DNA from 3 places in the Acetobacterium sp. K1/6 genome. Region 3 is predicted to be linked to each of the others. Evidence: riboswitches for the same ligand, from Rfam matches in the RefSeq annotation. Region 3 holds a riboswitch; each other region holds the start of a gene.
The links. A riboswitch is a leader RNA that binds a small molecule or an ion and turns the genes downstream of it on or off. The one in region 3 is predicted to bind molybdenum cofactor.

Region 1 (10,214 bases), on a different contig from region 3:
CCATAAAATCCATGACGGAAACAGTTAATCTGTTGACTAAAAATTATATCAGAAATGATTTTAAAATAATCATTGGCGGACTATCCCTCTCTGATGATCTTTTAAACTATATCGGAGCTGATTTTGCAACAAAATCTGCGGAAACCGGGATCACCAAATGTAACGAATGGATGCGCGAAAAAAATGGCTAATAGAACACCCCTCTCAAAATATCAGATTATTGTTAATGCGATCAAAAAAGACATCGCGGATGGCATTTTAAGTCCCGGTGATCCCCTTCCTTCCGAGAATTACATGAGTCAAAGCTATGGAATCAGTCGGATGACGGTGCGGAAGGCTTTGGCGGTACTGATCAATGAAACCTATATTTACAGCGTTCAGGGAAAAGGTCACTTTGTCAGCAAACCAGACTTCACTCATTTTGATATCAATTTCAAAAGAAATGACGATCAGGATTTTGAACATAAATTGCTGTCTGTCGATATTGTTGATATGAGCGATGATCTTCGTATTCGTATGCAGAATTTTACTCAAAAAAAGATCATTGAAGTTAAACAGCGCATCTTCAATAATGGTGAGGTCGTCGGATATGATATAACTTATCTTCATTACAATCCTAAAGAACCGGTACTGGAAAAAGAGTTTCATTACATCAATATTGACGAAAATGCTGATAATGGTGAAAAAATTAAAAAGCATGTAACCTTGGCTGTCCTGTCTTCTGATGAACACATTTCTTCAATCTTAGAAGTTGAAATTGGCTTTCCGATTATTCAAATCGAAGCGACAGCCCGAAATGAGGTCAGTCAAATCATCCGCTATGGAAAGAGCTATTTTAAAGGGAATGCCTTCAAAATTCGAGGTCAATAAGCATGGATACTAAGCTATACAAACAAATCGTCAAAGACATTTCAGATAAAATAATCTCAGGCGAACTGGAACCTGGCAGCCGATTGCCCTCAGAAAATGAATTATTGGATATTTACAATGCCAGCAAATCAACCATTGAAAAGAGCATGATGATTCTTGCTCATGAAGGCTACATCTTGACGATTCCACGAAAGGGAAATTACATCACCAAACCGGCACTTGATCATTTTAGTTTCTATTATCGAGAGGATGAACTTCTTTCGAGCATGTTTGCCGGGCTCAATGATTTTGAGTTTTCGATCACACCGGTTGGATCGGAAATGCAATCTTTGGTCATCAAAAAAACGTTTGATGTTGATAAAAAAAATATATGTTATGCCATCAAACAGTATTTTTATGAAAATACCAATAACTTTCGATTAAATAAAAATCAATTACTGACAAACTCAGATTTAGATATTTTATTACTTTTCAATAAACCGTTGGAACTTCAAAAACAGATCACTCTGGTTGCCGACTTCTGTCCAGAAAAAATTGCTGAAAAAATTGATGTTGCACCGCATAGTGCTGTTTTTTTTATTGAAATCCTATTTACGCATCGCAAAACGCTAACAGAAGCAGCTCGATTTAAGACCTATTTCAACCCTCATTATCTCCACCTTAATTTCTCTACATAGTTTTCCCCTTCTTGCCGGTATAGCTTATATTTGCCCGTGTTGTTTTGAATTTCGGTTCATCAGAAAAATCAGCATACCGGCGGCAAACAGAGACAGCCCGGCGCCAAAAACAAATGGTGCCTGAGGTCCAAAAACGTTCCATAACAGGCCGGCAATGACACTGGCTGGCAGCAGGGCAATCCCTACAATGGTGGCCTGAAGTCCCAGCATTGTCCCTTTTAGATTGACTGGTGAAATTTCTGAGACTAAAGCCCGTTCAACGCCTGCTGTCATGGCGGTGTAAAGACCATAAATGATAAACAGAATCACCAGCACCTCTGCATTTGAGACAAAAGCAAACCCGACGTAAACCAAGGCAAAGGTGATATACCCAGAAACAAGAATCTTTTTCCGGCCGTACTTGTCCGACAGATGACCAAAAGGCACGGAAAATAAAGCTGCTGATACATTATAAATGAAGTAGAGCAAAATCACATTTGCGTCAGTTAGGCCTAGACTCTTTCCTCTGAGAATTAAAAATGCATTGGACGAATTGCCTAGTGTGAAAATAAACGTCACAGCCAGGTAAAGTTTTAAGTTTACATCCAAATTTTTCACATTTCTCCAGAAGGGTTCTCGCTCTTTGACTTCTCGTAGTTCTTTTTTTTCTTTGACAAACATTAGGATCACCAACCCGATTGCTGCGGGAATGATAGAAATTGTGAACAGCGTTTTATAGTCAAGGTTTCCTTCCGCCTGTGACAGGAGGAAAAAAGCGATTAAGATTCCTAGGGCTGATCCGGCCATGTCCAGAGCTTTGTGTATACCAAAAGCCTTCCCCATCTTGTTTGTATCCGCACTTTCACAGACTAAAACATCCCGGGGCGCTGTCCTGATCCCTTTTCCAATCCGATCAATCACTCTGGCAAACAAGATCCCTGTCCAGGAGGAGGCAATCAACAGCGCTATTTTATAAATGATTCCGGTGGAATACCCACCAAAAGCCAGAATTTTTTTCCGCTTGTACTTATCTGAGATATAACCGCTGTAGACCTTTAGTAAGCTGGCAATACTTTCTGCAATCCCTTCGATGATCCCGACAAGTACTGGCGTCGCTCCAAACGCCGATGTCAGATATAAGGGAATCAAAGGATAAACCATTTCTGAGCTGATGTCTGAAAAAAAGCTTACCAGCCCCAGCAATATAATATTTAACATTGATTTCACTCCTAAATTTTTTCCAGTATTTTAAATAATATCAAAGACTTTTAAGACTGACTACCACTTCATGTCGCGTCGATCCACTTATTTTACACTATCTACTATACTATTATTCTGATAATTTTTCCTGTTTTTAAATGTAAACAGACTTCCGGATTTTAAGCATTCCGGAAGTCATTCTTTAACCTATTTGTTCAGAGACGTGTTGCTCGTCATTTTTTGCTATAATTCCCAGTCGTTTTTCATTGGCGTAAACAGTCATATGGCTGCCACGGACATAACCAACCAGAGTAACCCCCAATTCCCTGGCCAATATTATCGCCTGTTGGGTTGGGGAAGTTAATGACACTACCATAGGTATTTCCATCTTGACCGCTTTTCTTAACATTTCAGAGGCGATTCTCCCACTGGTTATAAGGATTTTGTCCTTAGTTGAAACATTCCTCATCAGACATTCACCGATGATTTTATCCAAGGTATTGTGACGCCCGATATCTTCTCCCAAGGCAATGATGTGGTTGGTGTCACAAAGTGCAGATGTGTGGCTGCCACCACTTAAACGATAAGCTTTTCCGCTTTTTATCATTTGCTTGACAAGTATAAAAAGTTTTTCAGGTGCCACACTCAGTGTTGAAACCAGCCTTTCTTGATAATGACCGTTATTCAAACTCATCCCTCCGCCACATCCTGATGTGAGAATTCGTTTGTCAGGCAATTTATAATCATTGTTTTTCAATCTGATATCGGCAATTGAATTCTCCTCACAGACTCTTAAAATATTAATATCCTCAATATTTTCGATGATGCCCTCAGCCAATAAATATCCAACAACTAAAAAGTTCAGCTTTGAAGGGGAGCATAGAATTGTAACCAATTCTCTGCCATTGATATAAATGGCCAATGGCAGTTCCTGGGGTACATAAATCATCTGGTCTTCCCATTTTCCATCAAAATAATGATGGCATTGGATATCTGGTGCATTTCCTGGGGGCATTCTGACTATATTTTCATTCATTTGATCCCTTTCATTAAAATACTTTAATTTTGAATTTATTTTTCATTAATCGAAATCAATCATGCCGTGATTTTATTTCATACCCCTGCTAAATCATCTGTCTCCAGAATTAATTTAGCCACGTTTGCTCCAGTGCTGGCAGTTCCATCAGTAATCTGACCATACATCGGCCAGGTGCATTCACCGGCAAAGAATAGACCGTCCACATCCGGCGATTTTTGGCGAATCTTAGGAAGTGAACTAAATCGATAATGAGACGGATAACTGGCGCCTTTCACCGGGCTGGTAGATTCCAATGCGCGATTAAATCCCGGATAAAGCAATTCCATATTTTGGGTAACTTCCGCCGCAATTCCTTCCAGTCCCAATCGATTAAAATCGGCATCACTTCTTACCGAATATGCCCAGATAAGTTGCTTTCCTTCCGGAACGTTCCATGGCTGCTCAATATTCTGAGCACAGCCACCCTGAATTGATGAACCCGTTTTTGGATTAATAAACAGCGTAAATGCTCCATCCAGACTGATGGAATTATTCAACTGATACGTTAAAAAGATTCCGCCCATTTTCTGTTGAAGAGGAGCTTTCATAGTTTCCAGCAAGGTTGGCGGCACTGTTTCAAGCAATTTCAGGTAATCCAGCCAGGTTGTGGCAAGAATCACCCGGTTAGCTTCGATTCGTTTAATAGTTCCATTTCCATCCTTTATTTCAACTCCAACCGCCCTATTATCTTCAATGATAACTTTAATGACTTCTGAGTTTGTTCTAATATCACAACCAAAATTCGTGGTAATGGCTTCCGCTATGGGCTCACATATACCATGCTGAAGATCAGGGATTGCGACTGACATAGCCCCCTGATTGCCAATCCATATGCGCAGCATCACAAATCCTTTGGCTGCTGAACCATAGTTCCAGGTGAATTCCGCATCAGCAGTCCAGCAGAAACAGGCCATCAATGATGTAAACACATATTCAATCCCCTTATCCATACTCCGGGATTGAACCCAGTCTTTTACTGATACTTCATCCCATTCTTCACACATTTCTTTAAATGGCTTGTGAAGTATTTCATCAACCATCGGATATAGTTCAGACTTACAGCTGTTAGACCAGAGATCCGGACGGGCTTTTTTTAAAAAACTCTCCATCCAGTCAACAGCAGCTTCGGTTGTGATGCATTTTGGAATTGTCATATATGGATCCTCTACACCATTAAGATAAAGCCGCGGTTCTCGGCTAAAGTGCAGTTTAATGTCGGCACCAAAATCTTTTGCTGCATTCGCCCATCCGTACCCACCACCACCATTGAGGGATGTCATAATTAGTGGCAGATGCATCACAACATTATATCCATTGGCAGGGTGGGCCGCAGCCCTCCCACCAATTACCGAACCTTTTTCTAAAAGCAGAGTCCTTTGGCCGCTTTTAGCCAAATATCCGGCACAGGTCAGACCTGCAAAGCCAGCACCAACAACGATATTTTCGAATTTTTCTGCCATGTTTTCTCCTTCTTTCATCTATATCGATTTAAAAATATCTGATTAACGTCTATTTTTATTTTTGGGGCAATTTATCTATTTTCGCCAGTTCATCAGCCACATCTTTCAATCCATATTTTTCGTACGTTTCCCGGGTCGGCCAACCGGTTTCTCTGTCCCAACCTAAATATTCATACCAATTTTGAGTAGTAATTTTAAATTTATCCTTATCATAGGCATCATAAAGCCGGGGCATTAACTCATTAAATTCCATATCAGCGGTTCGTTCATGGTTTCGGATCTGAATGGCTCTAAACAAGGTATTGATTCGTTCACCATATTCGAAAAACTCATCTTCGGTAACATTAACTCCAGTAACCTGGGAAAAGAGAGTTGCTTCCATAGAAGTCGTTTCGGAACCGTCCCCGACCTCATCATAATCAAATTCCATTCCCATATATTTACGCAGTGGGAACTGGAAACAGGCGGTCAGAGAATCTAACAGCGTTCCCCGAATGGTGCTTTGTCTTGCCCACTCCAGTGGGAAGGTACTGTTATAATGATCTTTTTCTGTTGCCATCCATTCACCAAACCGCTTATGCGCCCAATCCGGCCACTTGCTGTGATGAGGATCTCTGGTTTCAATGAGCCAGTTTAAAAGACCTGGCATGCCCATTGGGAATGGCATTTCCATAACCAAACTTCTTGATGTGTATCCCCAGGCCCCCAACGGTGCCAGCGGCAATCTGACCTTAGGCCAGTTACCTTCTCTGGCTGCTTCAGGACCTTCATAAATAGGATGAGCGTATTCATCCTCACCCAATTCCACAACCGTTCGACGGATCCCCTCAGCCATGAGATCCCCAAAACCTTCACGGTAGGCAATCATTTTCAGAAGCTTAATCCACCAAACATTTGACCGAACATCAGTTGGCATTCCAACCTTAGATTCGGTGTCAAGACCCATAGCTTTTGTATAATACAACCAGGGAACAAAACCATAAATGATATCAAAATGGCCAAACCCCAATTGTTGCGCCAGTTCATGAATTTCCAGACCTTTTCTGAAATTTTCGCCCGGTACTGTTTCATTTTCTCGATCGAAAAACTGCTCATAACGGGTGTGGTTGCATCCTGTCATAGCGTGTATCAGTTTCGGTTCGGTTACAGCAGGCACATTTTTGAATTCAAAGAAACCACAGGAGGCATAGCATCCCAATCCACAAGAATGACTTAAAAATTTAAAGGGTTTATTGTGAACATTCCCCATCCAGTTGATTGAGAAATTAGGTTTGCGATCCGGGCCCGTCCAGCGATCCCAGAAAGGATTTGTTTTATCATCGGCCAAATCCATATCGTAAACAGGCATGGGTTTTCTGATCGGTCCAAATTTCAAGGTTGTTTTTAATAGACCTTCCGGATCAGCGACCTTCACCTGATGTTTGCCCTTAGTTACCGTGATGGCCTTGAGATTCTTTGAACCCATGACGGCACCATGACCACCCTGGCCGGTTGCACTGTGAATGCCGCAACCGATGATAGCAAAACGAATCAGGTTTTCACCTGCTGGTCCAATCCCATAAGACGACGAGTTTTCCCCATGACGGTCATGTAATATTTCCTGGGCATCAACCAGCCCTAATCCCCAGATATCCTGTGCTGACCTTAATTCTGGCCCATCTGCTGAGATATAAAGATAGGCCGGTACCGGTGATTTACCTTCGATGATAATCCCATCATAACCGCACCACTTTAGATAGGTGGGTAAAGAACCGCCGATACCGGTATTTGCGTATTGTTCTGGATAACTGTGTGGGGATATGGAAACAAATTCAGCTCTTCCGCTTGAAGGTGACGCTGTTCCGGTAACCGGCCCAGTCATAAAAATCAGTTTGTTTTCTGGGTCGAATGCTTTAATCCCTGGCGGCATTTCATCCCACCAAATCTTATGTGCAACCCCCAAACCACCGACAAATTTCGGAACATACTGCATGGTATCGACATCTGAAAACGTACCGTCCGTTAGATTTACTCTTAATATTTTTCCTGCCCATCCGCATTGTTCATTCATAGCTTCATCTCCCTATCTTTAATATTTCTTGAGTTGCAAACACATAGTCGGACACATTTGAACACATACTGGTCCATCTTCCCGTTCTTTGCACAAATCACATTTCTTCGCTTTTTTATTGATACTATCAAAATTAATTCTTGGCGGATCCAGTGGACATGCCTTAATACAGGCTTTACAGCCAATACACTTTTCAGCGTCAATGCATCGTGCACCTGTCGCCTCATCGATGTAAATTGCTTCAACCTTGCAGGCATCCATACATGATGGCGCCAGACACTGTTTACATGAATACGTGATGTACTCCCCAGCAAAAATATCGCTTGATTCCCAAAGCCTGTTTAATTCTGAACCACAGGCACCATCATGTGTTGCTGCACAAAATAATTCACATACCTTACAATCCTGGCATGCTGCAACTGATGGGTCAGTCATACCGATATAACCCTTCGCTTTTTGAAAACCCATTTATCAAACCTCCTAAATTTATTTATAAATAGTGTCTCATATGATTTGGAACACCATTTATTTCAAATGCAAAAAAAGAAAACAAAACGATTGAAACGTTCTGAATTCCTTTTCAAATGGAAGGCAAAAAAATTACTTCTTTTACCCATTGTTCACATTGGCCACATGGGTCATATGTAAATCGGAATATATTATTATTGAAACTGACCTTTAGGTGTAGTATAATCCCATTATCGATCTTTGTATACGTTCACATAGACCAAATCTTTACACGTCTAAATTAAGTCGACTGTTCATTTTGAACAATTGATAAAGGAGTTTGTCATGAAATTGAGTTTGTATATTTTGAAGGACTGGTTTGACGCAAAGGGGGTTAAAATCCTCGCATCAAAAATGGAAGATGAAACTTCAGAACCTGGTATAACAGGTATCCGGTTAAAAGATAAAGAGCGACCAGAATTAGCAGATGTTTTCTTATATATCACTGAATCGACAGATTTAGAATCAGAAATTAACCCCGTTCTGAACACCAATCGATGTGTTGTCTGTGTCTATAAATCTTTTTATCTTGCTGTTGAAGGAAATGTTATTTCGATATTTAATGAATCGCTCGCTGCTTATGAATTCTTTCAGTTATGGGAGTCTTCGCTGAAAGATGCTGTTTATTCAAATTCATCTTTGCAGGATCTTGTCGACCTTGCTGTTCCGGTTTTCCGGAATCCTATTTTTATCGCTAATTGGCAGGGTCGCGTTTTTGCTTTTTCCCGCGAATATCAAAATGACTATGTTCGGGGAACTTGGCAGCACATCGTCAAATCTGGACGGGTTCCACTTTACTCAATCCAAATGTTGCGAAAATCGGATAATTACTCAGTTGTTTTACAAGGTACCAAGGCTTCCCTGTTATCATTTGGCGAACTATCTCACCGCTGTATCGGTGGCACCTTAAAACAGGCTAATGACATGCATTTACACATCCAAATCATGGAATACCAAACCGTTGTGACAACCGGGCACTGTCAATTGGCGGATATATTTCTTAAAATTGTATCATTTACCCATTTTCCAGGACTATCCACCTATGCGCAGTCCATGTCTAAAATATTTTGTGAACTGTTAAATAGAAAAACAGTCCCAAAAGAAGAATTGGATTGGGTACTCTTGGCATTGGGTTGGGAAAATAAAGTTCCCTGTGTTTTATTATTGTTTGTGAATAACCATGAGCAACTGACAAAGGAATCGTTAAATGGTTTGCTTGATCAGTATATTCCCCAGGGTAAGCGTCTTGTCTACGAGAATGAAACCTTATTACTGCTGTTAAAATCGGAATTTGATACCCTGGTTGATGAATTAACAAACCTCATTCAACCGCTTGATTTTATCTGTGGTGTTTCCCTGCCTTTTGCAGAGTGGGATACCTTGGCTGAGCGCCTGAATCAAGCTAAACTGGCGATCCACTATGGTAAATCCGCAAATACCTGTATCCGTCGTTGCGAAGATTTCACAACCTCCTATATCCATGATTCTCTGCTAAAAACAACCAAAGATCTCTGTCTGTGTCATCCAGCCATTTTGATACTAAACGCCTATGATCGTGAAAATGAAGCTGACCTTTGCTTTACATTGTTTCAGTACCTGAGATGTGAAAGAAACAGCACCATTACATCGGAATGTTTACACATTCACCGCAATACACTTCAGTATCGCCTGAAAAAAATCCATGAGCTGATCCAAGTGGACATGAATAACCCGGATATCCGTGAACATTTGATGTTATCTTATGAAATGATTGTAAAAAACTAAAATAATACCAGTACCGAAAGCTTTTCTTCCATTAGATTATCTGGCTATGCACTGTTGTCATTTTTATGTTTTCCGCTACAAGACTGCGATCGATTTACTCACTTCAAAAAAATTCGCCACAAAAAGACATGTTGCTTTTTAAGACAATAAGAATCATTATCGTCTCACTTCTTCTTTAATTCAAACAAACCAACCATATTCTTAAGCATTTGAGCCTGACTGGATAATTCTTGACTGGCTGCCGCGCTTTCCTCTGCGGTGGCCGAATTGGTTTGAACAACGCTTGAAACCTGTTCTATACCAAGGGTAATCTGTGAAATTTCCGAGGCCTGATCATTGGATGCTCTGGCTATTTCTGCCACCAGACCAGCAACCATTTCAATATCGCTTAAAATTACCATTAGACTTTCAGCTGTATCACCAGCAATCGCTGTGCCATCTGCCACTTTTTCTATGGAACCTTCAATTAGTGCGGTAGTTTCCTTTGCGGCTTCGGCGCTCCGTGCCGCCAAGGTTCTTACTTCTTCGGCAACAACAGCAAATCCCTTCCCATGCTGACCGGCTCTGGCCGCTTCCACGGCGGCGTTCAATGCCAGAATATTTGTTTGGAAGGCAATGTCGTCGATTAC
Region 2 (10,214 bases), on a different contig from region 3:
CAGAAATTACACTGCCAAATTCTATTTTGCGATTAATAAGATCGATACCATCAGCGAGGATGATCTGGAAATCTATCTGGCTTATTGCCATGAGATTCTCTGTGAGATTATGGCCGTGGATACCATTGAGCTGTTTGCCATCAGTGCCAAAACCAACGCGGGGATGGATACGCTGTTTGCAAAAATAGCGGCAGACATTACAGTTTCGGCCGATCAGATCATTGTCGAATCGGTGCAGATCAAATTTCGCGAGGTGCTGGGGGCGGCCCATTCCCATCTGGAGCTTTACCGCCGGGCTTATGGCATGCCCCTTAAAAGCCTGGAGGAAAAACGCAGCGAACTGGAAGAAAAGCTGGTCAATCTGGATCAGATTACCCGGGATTCCAGCTTTTATCTGCTACGCCACATTGATGAGTTACTGGAGCAGATTCGAGCAGAGTTACAGGATGGTTCCGTCGGCATTCGGGAAACTCTGACTGTGGCAATGGCAGCCACTTATCAAAAGAATCGGGAGATGAAGCCGAAAGAACTGGAAAAAGCGTTGATGACGCTGCTGGAAAAGCAGTTATCGGCCCAGCTCAATGACCTCAGCGAGCGGGGGCTAGCCAGTCTTGCGTTAGGATACGAACATCTGACCGAGCTGCTTAATCAGAAGATTGATGATCTCAAGGAATTTTTGCGCAAGGTGGTGGCGGAACTGTTCGGGATTAACTATCAGGTTGACACCATCGTCCATACGCTGTCCTCCCGGGATGATTTCTATGTCAAGGTTAATCAGAAACCGGCGGCCTTTCTGGTGGATATAAATGATCTGATTTACCTGATGCCCCGGGGTTACGCCAATAAAAAGATATACACCCGGTATCAGAACAAAATGTTGACTGACGTGGAGCACAATATCAATAACATGATTTATAATTATCAGTACAAGATCCGCGAGAGTGTCCGGGATTTTAAGGGCGTGCTGGAGCGGGAATCGCAGATATTGAAACAGGAACTCAGCGAGCTGGTCAATCGGGTCATTACTGACAAAGAAGATACCTCAAAGCGGCTGGGCGATAAAATCCGCGAGTTGGACGATATCTGTGAGCGCTTGATGATGCTGTTAAAAGAGCTTTAGTGGAAAGTAAAATTTATCAAGAGAAAACTCATTTTGCGATAATATCTGAGTTGATCAGATTAGTATTCGCAAGCAGTTGCGATAAAAAAGTCCAAACAGCTGAAGCAACTCAGTTGTCGGACTTTTTTGAGCGGATGGATCCGGTCTCATGGACGGGTATCAGTTATAGATCATCTTTTTTGCCGAAGTCTGATTTATAGATAAACCAGTAATATGCAGCCACCAGAAGGGCACCGCCGGCGATATTACCCAGAGTCACTGGTAGTTCGTTGTTTAGAAAAAAGGAGGTCCAATTGAGTGCATCCAGTTTTTCTTGGGTGACACCATTGGCCAGGGCAACTTCGACCCATTTTGGATTGGCTTTAGCTAATATCCCGGCCGGAATGTAATACATATTAGCCACACTGTGTTCAAAACCAGAGGTGATAAACAACCAGATGGGAAAAAAGATGGCCAGAATCTTGCCGGTAATGTCTTTAGCGGCAAAGGACATCCAGACAGCTAAACAGACCAGCCAGTTACACATAAGCCCTAAAAAGAAAGCTGACATAAACGGCATGGTGACTTTTCCGACGGCAATTTTGATGGTCATGGCACCCAGCAGGCTGTCACCGCTGTTGAACAGCCCACTCTGACTCATCATGTAGGCCAGAAAGACGCCACCGACCAGGTTTCCGATCCATACCAGTCCCCAATTAGTTAGCATTTGAGAGAGTCGGACTTTTTTGTCCAACACGGCGGCAGTGATCAGGGTCTGACCGGTGAACATTTCAGCACCGGCAATGATGACCAGCATCAGTCCGGTACCGAATATCGCTCCGGCAAGGCATTTGCCAAGTCCATAAGTCCCCGGATCTGCCAGTAGATTGAAAGCGGCCATATTGGAACCTTCTGATGCAAAGCCGATAAAAACACCGGCCAGTATTGCCAGCATGAATTCTTTTAAATAGGGGGTTGAGACTTTTTTTATCCCTGCGCCAATGGCAACGTCAACAATTTCCGATGGTGCAAAATATTTTTTGGTTTCCATAGTTCCTCCAAAGTTTTTTATTCTTTCATGATTTCCGATGATCTGAATCGTGGATAGAATAACTGGGTTAGGAAGAGTCTGATGTTAATGTGATTGATTCCATTAATTGAAACCTCCTTTCATCTGATGGTGCATAACAAGTCGGGGAAGCCACTTCCCCCGGAATCATTAAAACAAAAATAAAAAGAAGACCAGTTGGTCTTCTTAAATTAACGCAATCAAATCATAGCAAGCCGAAGCAAAATAAGCATACTGAAATAGAATAAAGCATACCAAATCAAAACAAGTATGCTAAATAAATCAGAATATTGCTTTGTGATTTGAAGAATTAACCCCTTCCCAACGTGGAGGCGCAAACGTTTCCATCTACACCCTATCGGCCTGATCCCATAGCAATGCTTTAGGTAATCAAGGCTCGGAGCTATCTTTCTATTTAGTTAAATAATTCACAAGCTCATTCTATACTGATGCTACAAAAATGTCAACAAAAATTGGATACTTTATTCAAAACAGACTGTTATCAATAGTTAAAACTGCTATAATAAAGAATCAAGACTTTATAGCCAGAGCTGCGGCGATAAAAAGGGAGAAGAGTGATGTTTGAAAAAAATGATAAAAAACTGGAATTATCAACGGCGATGCTGATTAACGCGGCCGAGCGCAGAGGGATTGCGGTTGAGATCCTGGATCTTGAAGACAATTTTATCCGGCTTAAAAAAGGCGATAAAATAGAGTATGTCAAACAGGCGACCCGGACATCAGCCGACACCTATATCGCACCGCTGATTATGGAGAATAAAGAAGTCACCAAGCTGGTGTTGCGTGAAAAGGGCATCAACGTGCCGGCCGGGATTAAGGTCAAATCGGCAGCCGAAGCGATGGTGTATTATGAAGAATTTCGGGGCAAAGATATTGTGGTGAAGCCCAAATCCTCGAACTTTGGGCTGGGGATTGTGATTCATAAGAATCTCCAGTGTGAAAGTTGCTACCAGATGGCAGTAATCCAGGCTTTCACTCATGATACCGCGGTGCTGATTGAAGAATTCATACCCGGCAAGGAGTATCGCTTTCTGGTTATCGGCGATGAGGTAGTGGGGATTCTTCATCGGGTTCCGGCCAATGTGGTGGGCGATGGGGTGCATACCATCGAAGCACTGGTAGCTGAGAAAAACCTGAATCCGCTGCGGGGTAAGGGCTATGTCACACCATTGGAGAAGCTGCGGTTGGACCACACTGAAATTGCCTTTCTCAGCGAGCAGTCTAAATCGATCGAGACCATTCCCGGCCCTGGCGAAACCGTCTATCTCCGGGAAAATTCCAATATCAGTACCGGCGGTGACAGCCTTGATTTTACCGATGAGATCATCGCTGCGTACAAAGCCATTGCTGTTAAAGCCGCGCAAGCGGTGGGCGCCAAAATCTGTGGCGCGGATATCATTATCCATGATATTCAAGAACCCCCCACTGACAACAATTACAGCATCATCGAACTGAACTTCAACCCGGCCCTGCATATTCATAATTATCCCTTTGTTGGCAAGAACCGCCATGTCGATGACAAGGTGCTGGATCTGCTGGGATTTTAAATGAATCTAAAAGTAAACTGCAGAATTCTAGATAACCGGTAAAACAGAATAAAATTGAGGAAATCCGTGGCCTGATCATGAACTGATAGGCCACGGCATTTTTTAACTTCTATAATGATATAGGGTGCGTTTTTTACCTGGATTATTGTTGTTTTCTTTTACAACTGCTACAGATTTTAAGGGACTGTAATTCTTCTTCAGAAATATCCGGTATTCTTTTTTTGATATAGTCCATTTTTATTGGCTTGATTTTACGACCACATACAGGACAGCTATCAATTTTGTTATAATCATCCTTAGAAATATTCAAGAAAGCACCTCGATATTGTTTGCGGAATCCAAACTGGAGTCCAGATTCAGACCCAGTCTTTTTTCTTCAATGATACTGATGATTTTGTCAGCCGCTTCTTCGGGATCTTCTTCAACCATGAAGTAACCGTCAACGATATTTTTTAATTCTGAGGTTAACACATTGGTTACCAGACTGCTTCCAGTAACAGGGGGCGCCAGACCAACGTGAAGAGGAATACCCAGGGTGACCACCCAGGAGCCGATAGCTATTGCTTTCTCACTCATGAGCTCCGGAGCTGAGGCAACCAACGGCAATTGATTTAAGTCGACGCCTAAACGGTTGGCAATAGCCACGGCCAGATCAATGCTTCTGACATTATCAACGCAGGATCCCATATGTAAAACTGGCGGTAATGGGGCATTTAAACCTGCTTCAAAGCCCAGAAAGGTCAAAACTTCTTTTAAAGTGTCACCGGCGTAATCTTCAGTTGCTTCGGAATTCATCAGCGCATTTTTGGCAAAAGCCCCAGCACCGCAGCCGGTTGCCAAGATTAAAATATTATGCTTCAGTAATTTCTGGGCCATGGTAACAAAATTATGATCCTGTTTGACTTTAACATTGTTGCATCCGGCAAAAAGGACAATGCCTCTGATCTTGCCATTGACAATATTTTCGATCAGCGGGCTTAGCGGATCTTCACTGTTGATTGAACCCAGCAGATCAATAATGGCTTCGGCACTGAAACCGGCGATGACCTTATTTTTTTCCGCCGGGATGGAAAGCCGATCATCATCTCTGTTCTTATAGGCATCGATTGCTTTTCGGATAATCAATTCAGCCTTTTTCAAACTGTCGCCACTGCCCAATTCAATATGGGTTACACCGGCAATTTTAGCATCGGGCATGGTTGTAATGAGCTCGGTATGATAGCAAGCAGATACCTTGGCGAGTGATGGCATTATACATTGGACATCAACAATCATGGCATCTAAAGCACCGGTTATTATTGCCAGTTCCTGGGACAGATAATTTGTGGCAAGGGGGATTCCGTGTCTGAGCAGAACTTCATTGCCGGTACAGCAAACGCCGACAATATTGATGCCATAGGTGGCGCCGGCTGCGACAGCTTCCGCCTGCATTTTATAGGCAACGTCGACGATGATTTCACTCAACAGGGGATTGTGACCATGGATGGCGATATTGACAGCATCTTTTCGGAGGACCCCCAGACTGGCCTGGCTAACCACCGGTTGCGGGGTTCCGAACAGAACGTCAGAAAGATTGGTCGCAACCTGCATCCCCGAATAATCGGCCAATGCACAGCGGAGACCGGCAAGCAAGATATTTACCGCATCAGCATCGGTTCCCACATGAGTTCGGGCCATGATATCACTGATGGAGCCATCAATATTACTGGTGGTGATGCCAAGTTTTTTTAATTTTTCCAGTCTGGCATCGGGAATCGTGTATTTAAGCCAGTTACAGATTTCTTCATCATCCATGCGACTGTAATCCATCAGGCTGTTGGCCGCCACAACGCCAGCCAGGGGGATCAAATCATTGCCATCGGTTTCGATGTTTAACTTATGAGCAATATTGCGCAGCTTGATCGCATCTTTGACCGAATAGATAGCGGTCTCGCCCCTGGCGACATGCATCAGGGTTTTGGCCACTTCTTTGCCATGAAGCGAGTGGGCTGATGTACCGGAAGCAATCATTCTGACCAGGTTTCTGGCAACGATAGTATCCGCTGAGGCGCCGCAGATACCGACACTGCGTTTTCTACCAAAGGGGTTGATCCGGCAGGGACCTTTCATGCAAATCCGGCAGCAGATGCCTTGTTCACCAAAGCCACACAGGGGTTTCATCTTTTCGTATCGTTGCCATACTAAATCTATTTCTTCGCTTTCAGCTTTTTCAATCAGACTCTGGTCGGAACAGTTATAACAATCATTCATAATTTTTCTCCTTCATTTCAATCTTCAACACAATCTTGGTAGAAACAACTCTTTAAACAAGCGCTAAAGCTTTGGTTGGACAAGCCGCATAACAGGCCGGTTCTTTGCCAACTGACTGCTGATCGAAGCATAGATCGCATTTGTGGGCAATTGTTTTTGTTTTATCACCGATTTTAAAACTACCCAGGGTGATTACACCATAAGGGCAGACCTGTTCGCAGATCCCACATCCCAGGCACTTATCCTTGTCCAGGATGATGACACCGTTTTCTTGGGAAATGGCATGAGCAGGACAAAGATCTTTGCAAAATGCCGCACTGCAATGTCGGCAGTATGCGGGTGTTTTGGTAAGGCCATTCTGGCCGACGAAAATGTTGGGAACAATCCTGATATTTCCCAGAATTCCTTCAGCTTGATACTGTGCAGCTTTTCTGGAAGAACAAGCTAATTCACAGTTTCGACACCCCATACATTGGGATGCATCCACCGCCAGGAATTTCAATTCTTTTGGTATGCACATATTTTCACCGCCTTTCAAATTTCAATTAAAAAATGTGGTCATTCCATAGTCAACGCAAATATCGTGCCAAAAAAACACACCAACCCACCTATGGTTAAACTAGGTGGGTTAATGTGTTTTTTTAATAAATTATTAGGTTTGAAAAGTGTCAAATATACAAAGGTGTCAAGTAAAGGTTTACACTTTTGACACTGCCAATTGCTGTTGATTATAGCAGCTGATATTTTTTAATTTTATTATAGAGGGTCTGCCGGGTAAAACCCAGTCTGAGGGCGGCATCGGATTTATTGTTATTGCAGTCTTTGATCACCTTGAGGATCAGGTCTTTTTCATTGACATTGGTTTTCCTTGTCAGTGGGGCTCGTTCATAGTGATTGAGATTATCGGCAGCAGTGAGTTCTTTTAAAATAATATCCTCACCGATGACATTCTCATCGGCCAGGAAGAAAAGTCGCCTGATCAGGTTTTCCAGCTCGCGGATATTGCCAGGCCAATCATATTGGATTAAGTGTTTTATCCCGGCAGAATCAATGGTTTTTGGTTCCGATCCGGTTTCGGCACTGATTTCAAGGAGCACTTTACGGATGTGGCCAGGTATTTCGGAACGTCTTTCTTTTAGCGATGGCATCAGCACATTAATAACATTTAACCGGTAGTACAGATCTTTTCTGAATAAGCCTTCCCGGATCATCGCTTCAAGCGGCTGATTGGTTGCAGCAATTATTCGGACATCGACACTTTTGGTAACCACCGAACCCATTTTTTCAAATTGTTTTTCCTGGAGGAAGCGCAGCAATTTTGATTGGATCTCGATGGGGATTTCCCCAATTTCATCCAGGAAAATGGTGCCACCCTGGGCCATTTCCAGTTTGCCGATTTTTCCACTCTTATTCGCACCAGTAAAGCATCCTGGTTCATATCCAAACAGCTCGGTTTCAAAAAAATTCTTGGGAATGGTGGTACAGTCAATATAAACAAAGGGGTGTTGACTGCGGCGACTTTCCTGGTGAATCTGTTTGGCAAAGAGGGTCTTTCCGGTGCCACTTTCACCGCGGATTAAGATGGAAGCATCTGTTCTAGATATCTTTTTGATATAATGGACGAGCTCTTTCATCTCAGGACTGTCAATAATTATTTTTTTATCACATTGACTTTCCTGTTTAATGGTTCGCTTTTTACGGGGTATCACTTCAGATTCCGCGTCAGTTATCTTATCCAGCAGCTGTTTAACGAAGTCAGATTCTAACGGGATAACCTGTCTTAAAACAGTGTTCGATTCGATAATCGGGCTTTCAAAGATAACGTGTTCAGCACCGAAAATCAGTTGCTGCCAGATAGCCGGTTTCCCGGTTTCCAGAACTTCGGTATATTTTGATTCCCAGTTTAAATCAGTGATGCTGGACTCACCGATAAATGCAGAAGCGAGGGTTTGGCGATACTTTTCATTAATTCGGATCACTGAACCTTTACTGTCAATCACGGCAACATAATTAGGAATACTATCGAGAATATGTTGATTGAAATTGTTCAATTCCAGAGCAGTCTTCAGGGCTTCGTTCAGTTTATGGTTTGTTTCTTCCGAGCGCTGACTTTGGGATTGAATCAGATTGTTGCTTTTAGCTAAAGTTAAGGAGTTAATGGTTAAAAAAAGCAGATTTATATTATCATGATCATCGTTTTTTTCAGCGGTGTCATCGATTTTGTCAGGAATTCCTCTCGTAACTTCGAATTCGCAAAAATCATCACCCAGGGCATTGCATTTAACTTCGTTGGCATCCATGTTCTGTTTGCGAATATTCGAGACCGCACCCGCCAAGATACCCGCTTCAAAAAAGCAGATCGGTTTGCCAAGATGTTTCATATTAGAGCAGGTAAAGCAGTCAAATAACCGTAAGATAATCTTTTCGTCCGTCATATCGGTGATGACGATTTCGCCGATCCCCAATTCCATTATTTTTGCCGACAAACTGTTATAATCTGTAACATTGAGTCGGCTGCCAATGTTTTTGGCGGTATGATAATAGATATCTTCCTCAACGGATTTTGAATTATCGTCGCTGGCTAAATTCAATACATTTTTCAGGTTCTTTTCGACTTGGTTATACCGTTCATAGTCTACAATACCATAATTATACATAGCAATTTCTCCTTGCTTCATCTTTTCCTGATATCGTCAAGACAGAGGATATCTTAAATTTTAAAAATACAGGCGGGCGGGGTGGGTGAAACTTCAAGTTGAACCAGCTATACTAATTTATGTCTGTAGTTTATCTTATTTCCGCAAGGGTGTCCAATCATATTAGCTTAACTTGAATGCATTAAAGAAAAAATCAGAACAGCTAAAGTGAAAAGACCGTTCATAAGGTCGTTTCCTGATTTGTTTAACGGTAAGCTAGATACTCAGATCAATCCACAAGATACGGGTTTTTAATAAGTGCTAGGATTCTGGGGCTACCGGATAAAATTTTCGTAATCCTGGTAAACCTGACGGGAATAGTCGTAGCACCACTTGACGATGGCTTTTTCGAAGGCCTCGGACTTGCCCATGTAGCCGGCGACGTAGTTGGCGTTGGGGCTTTGAGCGTGGGCCCGAGCCAGCAGCAGACCGCAGCCTTCGACGTAATCCAGGAAACCCTGACTGGTCAGTTCATTCATTTCAAAGGAGCCCTTCATATCCCGGAATTGACGGACGTAGAAATCCCGACCGTTGGCCTGAAAGTGCCCCAGAAAAGGATCCGAGTAGGCCTGCAGAATCTGCTGACAGGTGGTCACCCGCAGGCCGTTGTTCTGTTCCGGGTTTAGTTTTCCCAGCGGTGAGCCGACAATGGGATTATAGCGGGACACCACCGATGGGGAAGCTTCTTTGATCTGGAGCACCAGGTGGCTGGCGTTTTCACAGGTTAATACCAGTAAATAACAGCGGGTGCCGACACTGCCGACGCCGACAACCCGTCGGGCCACGTCAGTTAAGAGATGCTGCGACAGCAGCAGGGCGATATCCGGGCGGACGGTTTGTTTATAGGCTACAAAGGCAGCCTCGACATCGCCAGCCAGGGTGGCATCGAGATGGGTGAGGACTGGGGGATTTTCGATGAAAACGCGGCGGCCATAGGCGTCGTTTTGGGTCATTTTTGAAATAACCTGTTGCGAGTTACGGTTTTTGGCTTTTTTGATGACCTTCTTGTAAATCTCTTTATTTTTTTTGGACGCCGAATCGAGAATGTCATCTTCACCGATGCTGCTGTAAAAGCGTTCTAGCGAGCTGCTTTCCATTAGTTTGCGGAGCTCATAGCGGTAGTGCAGGGCGGCTTTGATGGCGGCTTCCTTGACTTGATTATCACTCAGTCCCAGGTCTTCGCCACAGAGGATAATGCTGGTGATGAGCCGTTTCAGATCCCATTCCCAGGGGCCGGGGGCGGCTTCGTCAAAATCGTTGAGGTCAAAAACCAGCCGCCGTTCGGGGGAGGCGTACAGTCCGAAGTTGTTGATATGGGCATCGCCGCAGATAATCAGCGGCGCCCCGGTGATCGCCTGCTGAGCCAGGTCATGGGCCATGATCAGCGCGGTACCACGGTAAAAGGTGAACGGGGACGCCGCCATCCGTTCCCGCCGCAGCGCGATGAGTTCGGGCAGGCGGGTGCGGTTCTGCTCGTCGATCATCGCATTGACATCCCGGTTAACCGAAACAAAGGTACTCTGGTTAACAAA
Region 3 (10,214 bases):
CAGCAACATCATCGATGGTTGTAAGATCCGAAGCGGTAAAGCTGATCGTGGTTTCGCTGATTTCAAAATAGTTCTTATCGCTTTTTTTATCAAATTTGATGCTACCATCCCGTCCAAACACTGCAAATTCGGTCTGGTAATTAAGAAGTTGCTCGGGTAAAATCTGCTTGTGGGTCGTATACACGGTAACGGTTCTGCCCTTTAATTCAGACTGACCTTCAAAAATTCGTTTTTCGGTAAAGCCCTCAAGAAAAAGATTCCCGGCACTTGTTTGTCGATATCCCTGCTGGTCATCAATTCCGATCGCCTGTTTATCATCTGCTAAATCAGTGGAAATAACAATAATGGTGCTCAGATTTTTAATCTGACTGGAAATGGGATGGAGGGTATTGATCAGTTCCCAGTCATAACGACTTGAATAACTCAAATGACAACCACTAAGATCAGCGCCACTTATTTTGGAGGACAAACCATCTTCGCCAATTAACAGCAGATCATAGCTCTTTGACCTGGGGACTGCTTCGTCAATCACCTGTTTTAAGGCAATGGCAGTATAATTATTTTCATCTCGGGTAACTCGCATGATGGGATATCCCATCATCGTATTGACAGTCAGCGGGGTCTCCACATCCCCGCTGATTCTAAAGCTTTCAGGGTACTCACCGCCCAATCCCTGATAATCACATCCCGAAAGAATAACCATGAGCAGAATCAAAAAAACGATGATCTGAATTTTTCTTACATGGGTTTTCATCCCGTCACCTACTGAAGTGCTTTAATAAACAGTAGACCTTTTACCGATGCTGCTTCCGGTGTTTCGAAAACGGTGTCAACACCACTCTCAGAAAGGGTGAGCATTCCTGACTTTAAATCTTGCAGAGAAATCTCTGCTTCATAGCCATCCGAACCGATCAGCTTGTACCTGGCTGCTTCTGCTATTTTTAGCTCCTGAAAGATTTTTTCAATGGCGACTCCGGTCCGACCATTGATAGTAATAGTCCCATATTTTTGCTCGGCGTTGGTAACACTTAAAATCAAATCTTCACCCAGTTTATTATAGAGCACGTCCTTCATCCGCATCCCTTCAGGAAGATCCGGGCCGATAAACATCGGTGCATCCTCTCCGGTCGTTTTAAGATACTGATTATTATAGAGATCATAGGTCTCCGTTCTGGCCCATCCATCTATTCCGGCTACCTCCACTGTATCGGTCTTAAGACCGCCAGTTTTTTCAAGCAGTTGACTCGTGGGAACAGCCTGATCGATGGCATCATAATACTTATATTCTTCTGGTGTGCACAAAAGCAGAGCCGTTTCCATCATCGCCAGGTTTTTAGTTTCTATTTGGGTTACCAAACCTTTAAGCTCAATTTTATTGAGGAATTTCACCCAATACATGGCCCGTTCATCTGGCACCACGGTTCGTAGATCAGTGGCGGTACCATTAATTTCATAAGCAATAATCACATCCCGAATGGCCAAAACATCACGGGGGATTTCAATAGCGTAACCATCCGTGGCATTTAATACAATGGCATCAAAGTTCTTTTGCGATGCCCCATATTGGGCCAGAATGTCCTCTAATCTGACGCCTATCCCGGTGGTGGGGGTTTCGGTCCCGCTGGCATCCACAGCCACCGCATCGAAGGACACAGGGGTCATGGCCTTGATCTCATCGCCAGTAATAATCTGTTCTTGTGCCAGACCGGTAATCACTACTTCCTGGCCGTCGGTTTTCTTATCCACGGATGCATAGCCCAACTTTAGCGGGTCAGCTCCGGCGTCGGTCACACATTGAGCCACTGCACCAATAATACCACGGCTGGTCAGAGTCGCCCCTGAAACAGCATCCACATCCAGACGTTGTTTGTTGATAATGATTTCCGGCATCCCGTCTACCGCACTGGTTGCATACTCCGGATCGTCCTTGTGAGAAACGACCTTAATTGCTTCTATCTTGTTTTCTAAAAAGGTTACTTCTACCTTGATGGGACCATCTTTCCCTTGAGCCGACCCCACATAACTACCTGCTTCATAATGAACACCACTGGTACAGCCCGCTAACATAACCACAATCAGACAAGCAAGCACCCCGATATAACCCTTTTTCATTTTTCCCTCTCTTTCTCTTATCAAGCACTCTTCTTATATTAGTTAATTTTTATTTCTTTTAAGAACTTTGTCCAGTTTTGTTTGAAACTTTCATTCCTGGCAACGATAAAAAAACAATCCTGATTCTCAAAGGTCAAATTTTCACCATCCATTGCAAAGGTCAAGAACAGTTTTTCCGGATCTTCCAAATCGGTTTTACTGTAGACCTTTGAAAAACCGTCCAGTGAGGTACAGGTGATCTGATTAACCGAACTTATATCCACACCGGCTTCTGTTAGAATATCCTTTAAAAGGATTCCTACATGGTCATTGGTTGTTGACTCTTCACCACTTTTCCCCTGGGTCGTTTCAAATGCCACCAGTGGCACACTCGACATCAATTGGTCATCAATCAACCATTGCTCACCCGCAGCGGTAAAAACCCGCACCTGGGCAGTTCCCGAAAATGTCGTCTCATCCTGGGATGATTTCTCTCCCGTTCCACTGCATCCCACTGCCAGAAATAGTACCATCATCATAGCGAAAAGCAGACTTATACTCTTTTTCATTGCTTTCTCCTTTATTCTTTTTTATTATTTATTCGTCAATTTCCTTCTTTGCTTTATATAATTAAAGCTACCCATACATAAATGATGCTTAACAGAAAAGCCGCAATCATCACCCCATAATCATAGCCTTTTAGTTTAAGAACCAGATATTCCACCCGATTGGGATAAGCCCCAAAGGCCCTGCTTTCCATGGCAATGGCAATCTCTTCGGCATGTTTTAAGGACGAAAGAATGATGGGAGTAATCAGATAGACATAAATCTGAGTTTTTTTACCAAAGGGAACCTTTGTAAAATCAACGCCCTTTAACTGAAGTGCGACCATCGAATCCTGAAATTCTTCTGTAAAAATGGGGATAAACCGCAATGACAAAGCGGTCATAAAAGCAATCTTATAGGGCACCTTCCACTGAATCAGACCCTGAATGGTCTCCCGATAGTTTGATGTCGACATAATAATCCCTGAAGTCAGAATCACCAGCATCCGGACAAATGTCTTAACCCCCATAGCAATTCCTTTTGCTGTGAGCAGCGGGATTCCCAATATCTCAAACAATACCTCCGTGTCCGGTGTAAATACACTCTGGACAATGGAGAGCGTCAAAATCAGAATCAGAATCCGCCGATACCGTTTGATCAGCATTAATACCTCCACCCCCAGAAGCAGGGCGCAGACAATTGAAATGATACCAATTCCCACAACAAAGGCCAGATTTTCGACAACCAGCACCATCGAGGTCAGACAGAGGACCAGGACTATTTTTGTCCGGGGATCGATTCTAGCAGCCATCATCCACAACCTCTCCATTTTCCAGTTTGATAATGCGATTGGCATGATCCTTGATAAATTGCAGATCATGGGAAATCACAGCCAGACCAATGCCTTCCCCGGCGAATTCTTCCATTAATTGATACAGTGCTTTTTTGCGGTCCCGATCCAGCCCCGTTGCGGGTTCATCTAAAATCAGAAACCCGGGTTCCTGGGCCAGGGTTGCCGCCAGCACCAGACGCTGTTTTTCACCGCGGCTGAGTCGCATCGGCACCCGATCTTTGAGATGATTAAGCTCAAACCGTTTTAGCAGCACAGCGGCCTTTTCTTGGGCGATTTTTTTATCGAGTCCCTTAATTTCAAGGGGAAACGTGATTTCGTCCTGGACACTGGCCGCAAAAAGCTGACGATCCGGATTTTGAAAGGCATAACCAATCTTTCCGCCCCGCTCACACAACTTTAATGCCTTACCGTCCACCCCATCAATCTCAATGCTTCCGGAATCAGGTTTTAGAATGCCCATGATAATTTTCCCCAGGGTCGTTTTACCTGATCCGTTTTCGCCGGTGATCCCCGTAATTTCACCCCGATTCAGCGACAAATCGATGTTTTTTAATGCAAACCGACTGCGGGGATAAGCATAGGTTATTCCCGCAAGTTTGATGTAACTCTCCATACTGGCTCCGTTCATTGTTTATGCTTTACTTATATGTTTTACTTTTATCGATCGATTTACAAGCTGCCCTCGTAAGGAATCAACCGACCATGCTTCAGCACCAGGATGCGATCGGCAATGTCCATATTGTCAAAGTCATGCTCGACCATGATAATCGATTTCCCCGCTTCTCGTAAGCGTAACATCACCGCTTTGATCATCTCCCGGCCGCGGGTATCGATCTGCGACAAGGCCTCATCAAAAAGCAGTACCGACGGCTCCATACTAAGAACTGAAGCCAGAGCAATCAGTTGTTTTTGCCCGCCGGAAAGATTGTTGGGCGTTTCAAACCGGAACTCTTCCATACCGACCAACTGAAGCATCGCCGCGATCCGTTCTCCAATAATCTCCCGTTTGACACAGAGATTTTCGGGTCCAAAGGCAACCTCCGCCTCAATGGTGGGAGAAAATAATTGATTATCCGGTTCCTGAAACACAATTCCCACCTTTTCGGCTAGTCGGGGTGTTTGCATATCAAAAATCGATTCGCCAAACAAGGTCACCTCACCCTGAATTCTTCCCCGGATGGTTTTGGGGATGATCCCAGCTAAGATATGACACAGGGTGCTTTTACCACAGCCGGAATAACCAGCGACTGCTAAAATTTCATTTGTTTTCAGACTCAAATCCAGTCCATGGAGAATATTGGTATCACAGCCAGGATAACGAAAATAAAGATCGTGGACCTCAATCGGATTCATCGCTGCCTCCCATTTTCTTTCTATCTCGTCTCCAACTTTGATCGATTTGATCTTTTTTTGTACCTTCCCCTTATTCACAGTTGGTCTTCTCCTCTTTATCGATTCGTCCCGGATCACCGCTAAGACGAATATCAAGCGATTCCTCCGCCTCGTGCACCTTGAACGAACCGAGACGATTGACTTGATTCGCAATAGCGTAGGCCAGCAGTCCGCCCAGTCCCCCGGACAAGGCTGATAAACTCAGGGTCAAAAGTAACGGAATCAACGGCAGTCGGAAGAAGACAAAATTAACCCCAAAGCTACCGAGCACATTGGCAACCACCCCGGCACTAAAACAGCCACCTTTGGTATATTTATATTTTCCGATAACGAAGTAAAGAATTTCCACCCCCATCCCCGGCATTAAATAGGTCATCATACTCATGATGCCATGAGAACCCATCGTGCCAGTAACGGTTACCAAAATGGCCTGTACCAGACAAACCAAAAAGGCCGCTCCGGTTTTTTTTACCAGCATGGCACCTAAAACAATAAAAAGCATATAGATTCCCCCGGAAATTGAACCCCCCGGGATAAAAAAAGGACCGGTAATAATGTGTACCAGGGGTACCAGAACAACCTTAACCGCGATACCCAGAGCTGACATCATGGCAATGGTGACCAGATCAAAAAGGGTCATCTTTTCAAATTTTTTCTCAAACAAGTTTAGCCCTCCTTTTCTTGATACGCACAAGTTCTTTCTCTTTTTCCAGCCGAATTTCATCTAGATCCGCTTTGATCTGATTCTTTAGATATTCTTCCAGTTCACTGATTAGCGCTTTTTTCCACTGGGTAAAGCTGGGCCTGTAGGTTAGGGTAAAGGCCAGCAGTCTTCCATAATCAACTGCCGCTGTTAATGCCTGGAAATCTTCATAATCAATGGCATAAACTGTGCCATCACGGATAATGAAATTTCTGAGATTAATGTCGTAAAAAGCCAGGCCAGTTTTTTGATGCAGTCGATTAAGCCAATCAATGGTCTTTTTAAAAAGATCAATTATTTCCTTGCCAGGCATAACTGTATCACCACTACGACTTGTTTCTTGCGCTTCTGCAACTTCTAGTTTTTCACAAAGGGTGACACCTTCAAGATATTCATAAAGAAGCACCCGATCAAACCGGCCCCGACACGGCGCTACGCTAAAATCCATATCACTCAGCCGTTTTAGCATCGCCAACTCATTTTCAAGGGATTCTGTTTTTGCAAATTTCTTTTCGATCAGTTCGAGTACCTGTTCACCATCTGAAATCTTAATCAGTCGAACCCGGTTTTTCTTACTTTTAAATTGCCTGATCACCTCATAGGTGCCAGCTTCATAGTTTTTTATTAGTCTCATTCATCCACTTGCGGCCTGCCGATATGTATTTTTATATCGGCTCCTTTTTCATAACCTTCCAATTCTGAAACCACACTGAGCACGACGTTTTGAATGAGTTTTTGAACAAAGGGCACCATTACAATCGCTTGTCCATTAATTTTTAGAGTTACCCCATCATCTTTAAGGGGACAATCCGATCTTTTTACCTCACCTGTAATAATCTGGCGACAAAAACCGGCACAATCTGTGCCACATAAACCACAGCACTTTTCTGTAAAGCCAGGTAACAACTCAAACGCATAGTGCTGAACCAGATCAACCAGACGGTCCGGTTCCTTCAGGCAGTGAACCACTTCTTTTCCTCGATATTCTTTACGTTTGTCGGCAATAACTCCCGAAAATGCAAAAACCGTGTCATCTAAGCGCTCCTCAAGACCTTCGCAATCATGTCCGGTGATAATTTTAGGGATTGTTGGATCGTCAACACCCTCTAATATCACATAATCATAGTCGTAGTGAGCCAGCAGCTTTCGGATCGGCAATTTTTCCTGATAGAGAATATCCGTTTCATACATCCCCAGAGCCGTCACCAGTTGCGCACCGGCTTCTTTATGACGATCGGTGTTGGTGCCCGGTTGATCCATCATAAAGGCTTCGTAGTGGATTTCCTTAACCGATCCCACCGAATAGCCTCTTCTTCTCAGGCCTCTGATAATGGTTTCGATCACTGTTGTTTTTCCCGAATGGGTCAATCCCCTTACCGACATTACTTTCATCATGCACCTCATTTATGGTAATTATTTTACTCGAAATATATTTCACTTAAATACTTGCAATTTCGCAAACTAAAGGTCTCACCGGTAATAACAATTTCCATGGGACCCGTTCCACCCTGAGTTTTATCGGTATTTTGAATCCCGTTTCGTTCATAGACTAGATAGACCCCACCCGCGTCCAATTCAGCCACCGTCCCGGGGGACGCATAACCATCAATGGCTTTATAGGTTACGGTATTATACTGATGGTAGTCAAAGTTAGTGGTGTCGAGCACATCTTTTAACAGCAAACCGCCAAAGACCACCTCTTCTCTGCCGTTACTGGTATTTAGCCCCTCATCAATCAAAACCTTTGGCAGTACTTTGACCTCGTCAAGATTAAACTGGGCAACCATTTCATCACCGACTATTATTTTAACAGTTTCCTGCCCCAGAGCACCCAACCGCTGCTCCGTCTGACTTTTGTTAATCGCAATCAGAAAAACAGAAGAAAGGGTTAAAGAGAGAATCACCAGTGGCAGGATCCATCGTTTGAGCCGCTCTTTGCGTTTAGAATTTTTGTTACTCAAATTAACCAAGGTGTCATCATCACGCGTTTCTCTGCTCATCTTTTTAACCCTCCTTTAATTCTAAAATCCGCACCGCTCCCCAAACAAAACAAAGCAGGCAAAGGTGACTTTGCCCACTTAATCTCTTATTATTTCACAACACTCATTTTACTGATGTTTTGAACCCAGGCGCTGGAACCTAAACTGCCTGCCACTACGCTGACGAGTTCTTCACCGTCAAGTGAGATGGTCAGTAGTGAATCCTCTGCTTCCACCGTCGCCTGATCATAGGGCTTGGAATAACCATCTGATGCTTCCATCGTGATGCTGGTAAAATCGGTGACTCCTAATTTTTCGGCTACGTCTTTTAAGGCATACCCTTTAAAAATCCCACCTGTTTCTGAGCCATCTTTTTTAGTCATTTTTATGGTTTTTTCAACCAAAGGAAGAGCCGCAAGATCTGCCTGGGTCAACTGGGTTTTTCCATCAACCCCTTCCAGGGTAATGCTAAACTCGGCCACCTGCTCCTGGCTTTCCGTTTTGGAAGCGTTTTCTTCTTTTTTTGAATCTGCCGCAGGTGAACTGCAACCAAGCAGACCAACCCCTAAAACCATCACCAATGCCAGTGTTAACAACTTCTTTTTCATTTTTTCCTCCTGAACTTTCTTTTTTACGGAAGCATGCTGAGTCAGAAATCCCAACAGAAAAAACAAAAAAACAATTTTTGCAAAAAAAGAAGGCTCAGCAAAGCTAAACCCACAAAAAATTCGATGCAAACATGAATTCTCTTACTTTTCCAATGTGGGAGGCCCTGTCGTTTCCAACAAAACCCTAACGTCTTAACCTCCATAATATTCTAATATTTTAGGAAGTTAAGATCAGTAAGCAATTTCATTCCGTATTTAATTATTTTTATTATATTTTTTTTGCCTTTAATTGTCAATGTCTATTTGTTAATGGCCCTGATAAATTTACAGTCGCTTCTCACCCATCCTTCACACAACGCACGCGATAACGTGCTAATCACAAAAGAGATGCCAACTCGTAGGCATCTCTTTTGTATGTTATAGCTGCTTAATAGTAATACATAGAACCCATAATGGATGCCATAATTGCCCCCATCACAATGCTGATGAGAATTCCCAGGCCGATGGCAATTGCCATCATTATCAGATATGCCCGGGCAAAATTCTTTTTATTGGGGCCTGTTTCACTGCCAAATCCCCAAATAAAGAGCATCACAATCCCGGCAATGGGAATGGCTGTGATCAAAAACATAATCAGGTACTGTCCCATCGTAATCAGATCCACTCCCGCGGTAGCTCCGACCGGTTGTGGTGGTGGACTTGCTCTGACTGGTTGGGGCTTTGGTACCGTACTTACGGTCTGGGATGGTGCCGAACTTCCTGATTGTTTGGCTCCGCAATGGGTACAAAATGCTGCATCATCTGGAATTTGTTTACCACAGTTTTCACAAAACATTGTCTTTCCTCCTTATTTTTTATCCTCTATTTTTGTATCTTCCGGTTCAATAGTTTCGATTTTTTTGAGACGACGCTTCTTTTCTTTCATTTTCTTTCTGATCATTACACCAATAAAGAATCCTAATCCGGCAATGGCAGCAAATGGAATCAGCCTGAAAATTAAAACGATCAGAAAGGCAAAGATATAAAGAACTAAATTGATCGATGTTACAAACCCTTCCGCTATTTTAGAAAATATTTCAGAAAAGGGGGAACTTACCACTGACGAGGATAATTTCTTTTCATAAAGTGAAATATAAATCGTTGAGTAGGCCATATCGGTATCCCAGTTTTTTATCGTGGTGGTCAGACTGTCAATTTCTGTGCGTACACGGTTTAGTTCACTCTCAATCGCTAACAAGTCGGTGATATTGATGGCCTGTTTTAAATACTCCACCAGTCGTCCCTCTTCAATTTTCAGATTATTAAGACGCGCCTGCACGTCCTGATACTGCTGCGAAATATTGGTGCTGCTGACATTGGCACTAATAGGACTGCCTAATGTCTGGATCTCGGTCATCGCTTCTGAAAATTTCGCCGATGGCACCCGAATGGTAAGATAGCCTGAGTTAGCTTGAACGCCAGCCTGTTCTGATGCATAGTTCGATCCCGCATCCTGAACAAATCCACCCAATTCCTGCGCATAGTTACGAATTTTTTCAAAGGTGCTTTGGTAGTCGTCGGTGTTCAGACTGATGTTTCCGCTATAAATAATCTTTGATGCATCAAAAGGTGCACTGGCATTTGCCGCTGGCTCGACTGTCTCCACCGCACTTGCCATCTCACCGTTTGTCTGATCAGAAACCATGGACTCATCGGTTGCGGTTTTACTGTTTTCCTGGATAGCGCCACCAAAACACCCCCCTGCAACGATCATCACCAGACAACATAAACTAACCGCCACAACCCATAAGTAATTTTTTTTGGTACTAAGTCGTCTGCGTTTTTCCTGGCTCAAACATCCTAATTTTTCTTCTTCCGGATTCTTTTTCGGGTTTTCCTGAATCATGAATCCACCTCCTAAGTAAATTTCTGATATTTTGTCATTTAATCTATTTTTTACTTTTTACCCTTATTTTCGCTAAAAATGCATAAACTATTTTTTATCGTTTCAGTTCGTTAATTCTCCTGCTCTTCTCTTTGTGACTCATTGATTTAAAGATTCT

Region 1: linked by a shared signal. The riboswitch ahead of U2P91_RS07775 (4Fe-4S dicluster domain-containing protein) and the one ahead of U2P91_RS11795 (hypothetical protein) in region 3 are both predicted to bind molybdenum cofactor.
Region 2: linked by a shared signal. The riboswitch ahead of U2P91_RS01655 (formate/nitrite transporter family protein) and the one ahead of U2P91_RS11795 (hypothetical protein) in region 3 are both predicted to bind molybdenum cofactor.

What each region holds. Positions count from the first base shown of each region.
Region 1 covers NZ_JAXQGA010000007.1:14,966-25,179, reverse strand. The annotation lists gene U2P91_RS07810 (cobalamin B12-binding domain-containing protein) at 1-191, shown strand, start outside; gene U2P91_RS07805 (GntR family transcriptional regulator) at 184-870, shown strand; gene U2P91_RS07800 (GntR family transcriptional regulator) at 873-1,547, shown strand; gene U2P91_RS07795 (MFS transporter) at 1,572-2,744, opposite strand; gene fdhD (formate dehydrogenase accessory sulfurtransferase FdhD) at 2,929-3,762, opposite strand; gene U2P91_RS07785 (phytoene desaturase family protein) at 3,840-5,264, opposite strand; gene U2P91_RS07780 (aldehyde ferredoxin oxidoreductase N-terminal domain-containing protein) at 5,320-7,314, opposite strand; gene U2P91_RS07775 (4Fe-4S dicluster domain-containing protein) at 7,333-7,782, opposite strand; molybdenum cofactor riboswitch at 7,872-7,981, opposite strand; gene U2P91_RS07770 (helix-turn-helix domain-containing protein) at 8,107-9,585, shown strand; gene U2P91_RS07765 (methyl-accepting chemotaxis protein) at 9,750-10,214, opposite strand, start outside.
Region 2 covers NZ_JAXQGA010000001.1:351,457-361,670, reverse strand. The annotation lists gene U2P91_RS01660 (dynamin family protein) at 1-1,120, shown strand, start outside; gene U2P91_RS01655 (formate/nitrite transporter family protein) at 1,284-2,150, opposite strand; molybdenum cofactor riboswitch at 2,467-2,583, opposite strand; gene gshAB (bifunctional glutamate--cysteine ligase GshA/glutathione synthetase GshB) at 2,747-3,736, shown strand; gene cooS (anaerobic carbon-monoxide dehydrogenase catalytic subunit) at 4,043-5,986, opposite strand; gene U2P91_RS01640 (4Fe-4S dicluster domain-containing protein) at 6,039-6,506, opposite strand; gene U2P91_RS01635 (sigma 54-interacting transcriptional regulator) at 6,715-8,643, opposite strand; gene U2P91_RS01630 (DUF2252 domain-containing protein) at 8,958-10,214, opposite strand, start outside.
Region 3 covers NZ_JAXQGA010000012.1:62,493-72,706, reverse strand. The annotation lists gene U2P91_RS11845 (alkaline phosphatase family protein) at 1-754, opposite strand, end outside; gene U2P91_RS11840 (FMN-binding protein) at 763-2,112, opposite strand; gene U2P91_RS11835 (hypothetical protein) at 2,151-2,660, opposite strand; gene U2P91_RS11830 (energy-coupling factor transporter transmembrane component T family protein) at 2,714-3,451, opposite strand; gene U2P91_RS11825 (ABC transporter ATP-binding protein) at 3,438-4,103, opposite strand; gene U2P91_RS11820 (energy-coupling factor ABC transporter ATP-binding protein) at 4,160-4,843, opposite strand; gene U2P91_RS11815 (ECF transporter S component) at 4,914-5,546, opposite strand; gene U2P91_RS11810 (hypothetical protein) at 5,539-6,219, opposite strand; gene U2P91_RS11805 (molybdopterin-guanine dinucleotide biosynthesis protein MobB) at 6,216-6,980, opposite strand; gene U2P91_RS11800 (hypothetical protein) at 7,004-7,585, opposite strand; gene U2P91_RS11795 (hypothetical protein) at 7,675-8,172, opposite strand; molybdenum cofactor riboswitch at 8,299-8,421, opposite strand; gene U2P91_RS11790 (zinc ribbon domain-containing protein) at 8,600-9,007, opposite strand; gene U2P91_RS11785 (DUF4349 domain-containing protein) at 9,020-10,057, opposite strand; gene U2P91_RS11780 (hypothetical protein) at 10,204-10,214, opposite strand, start outside.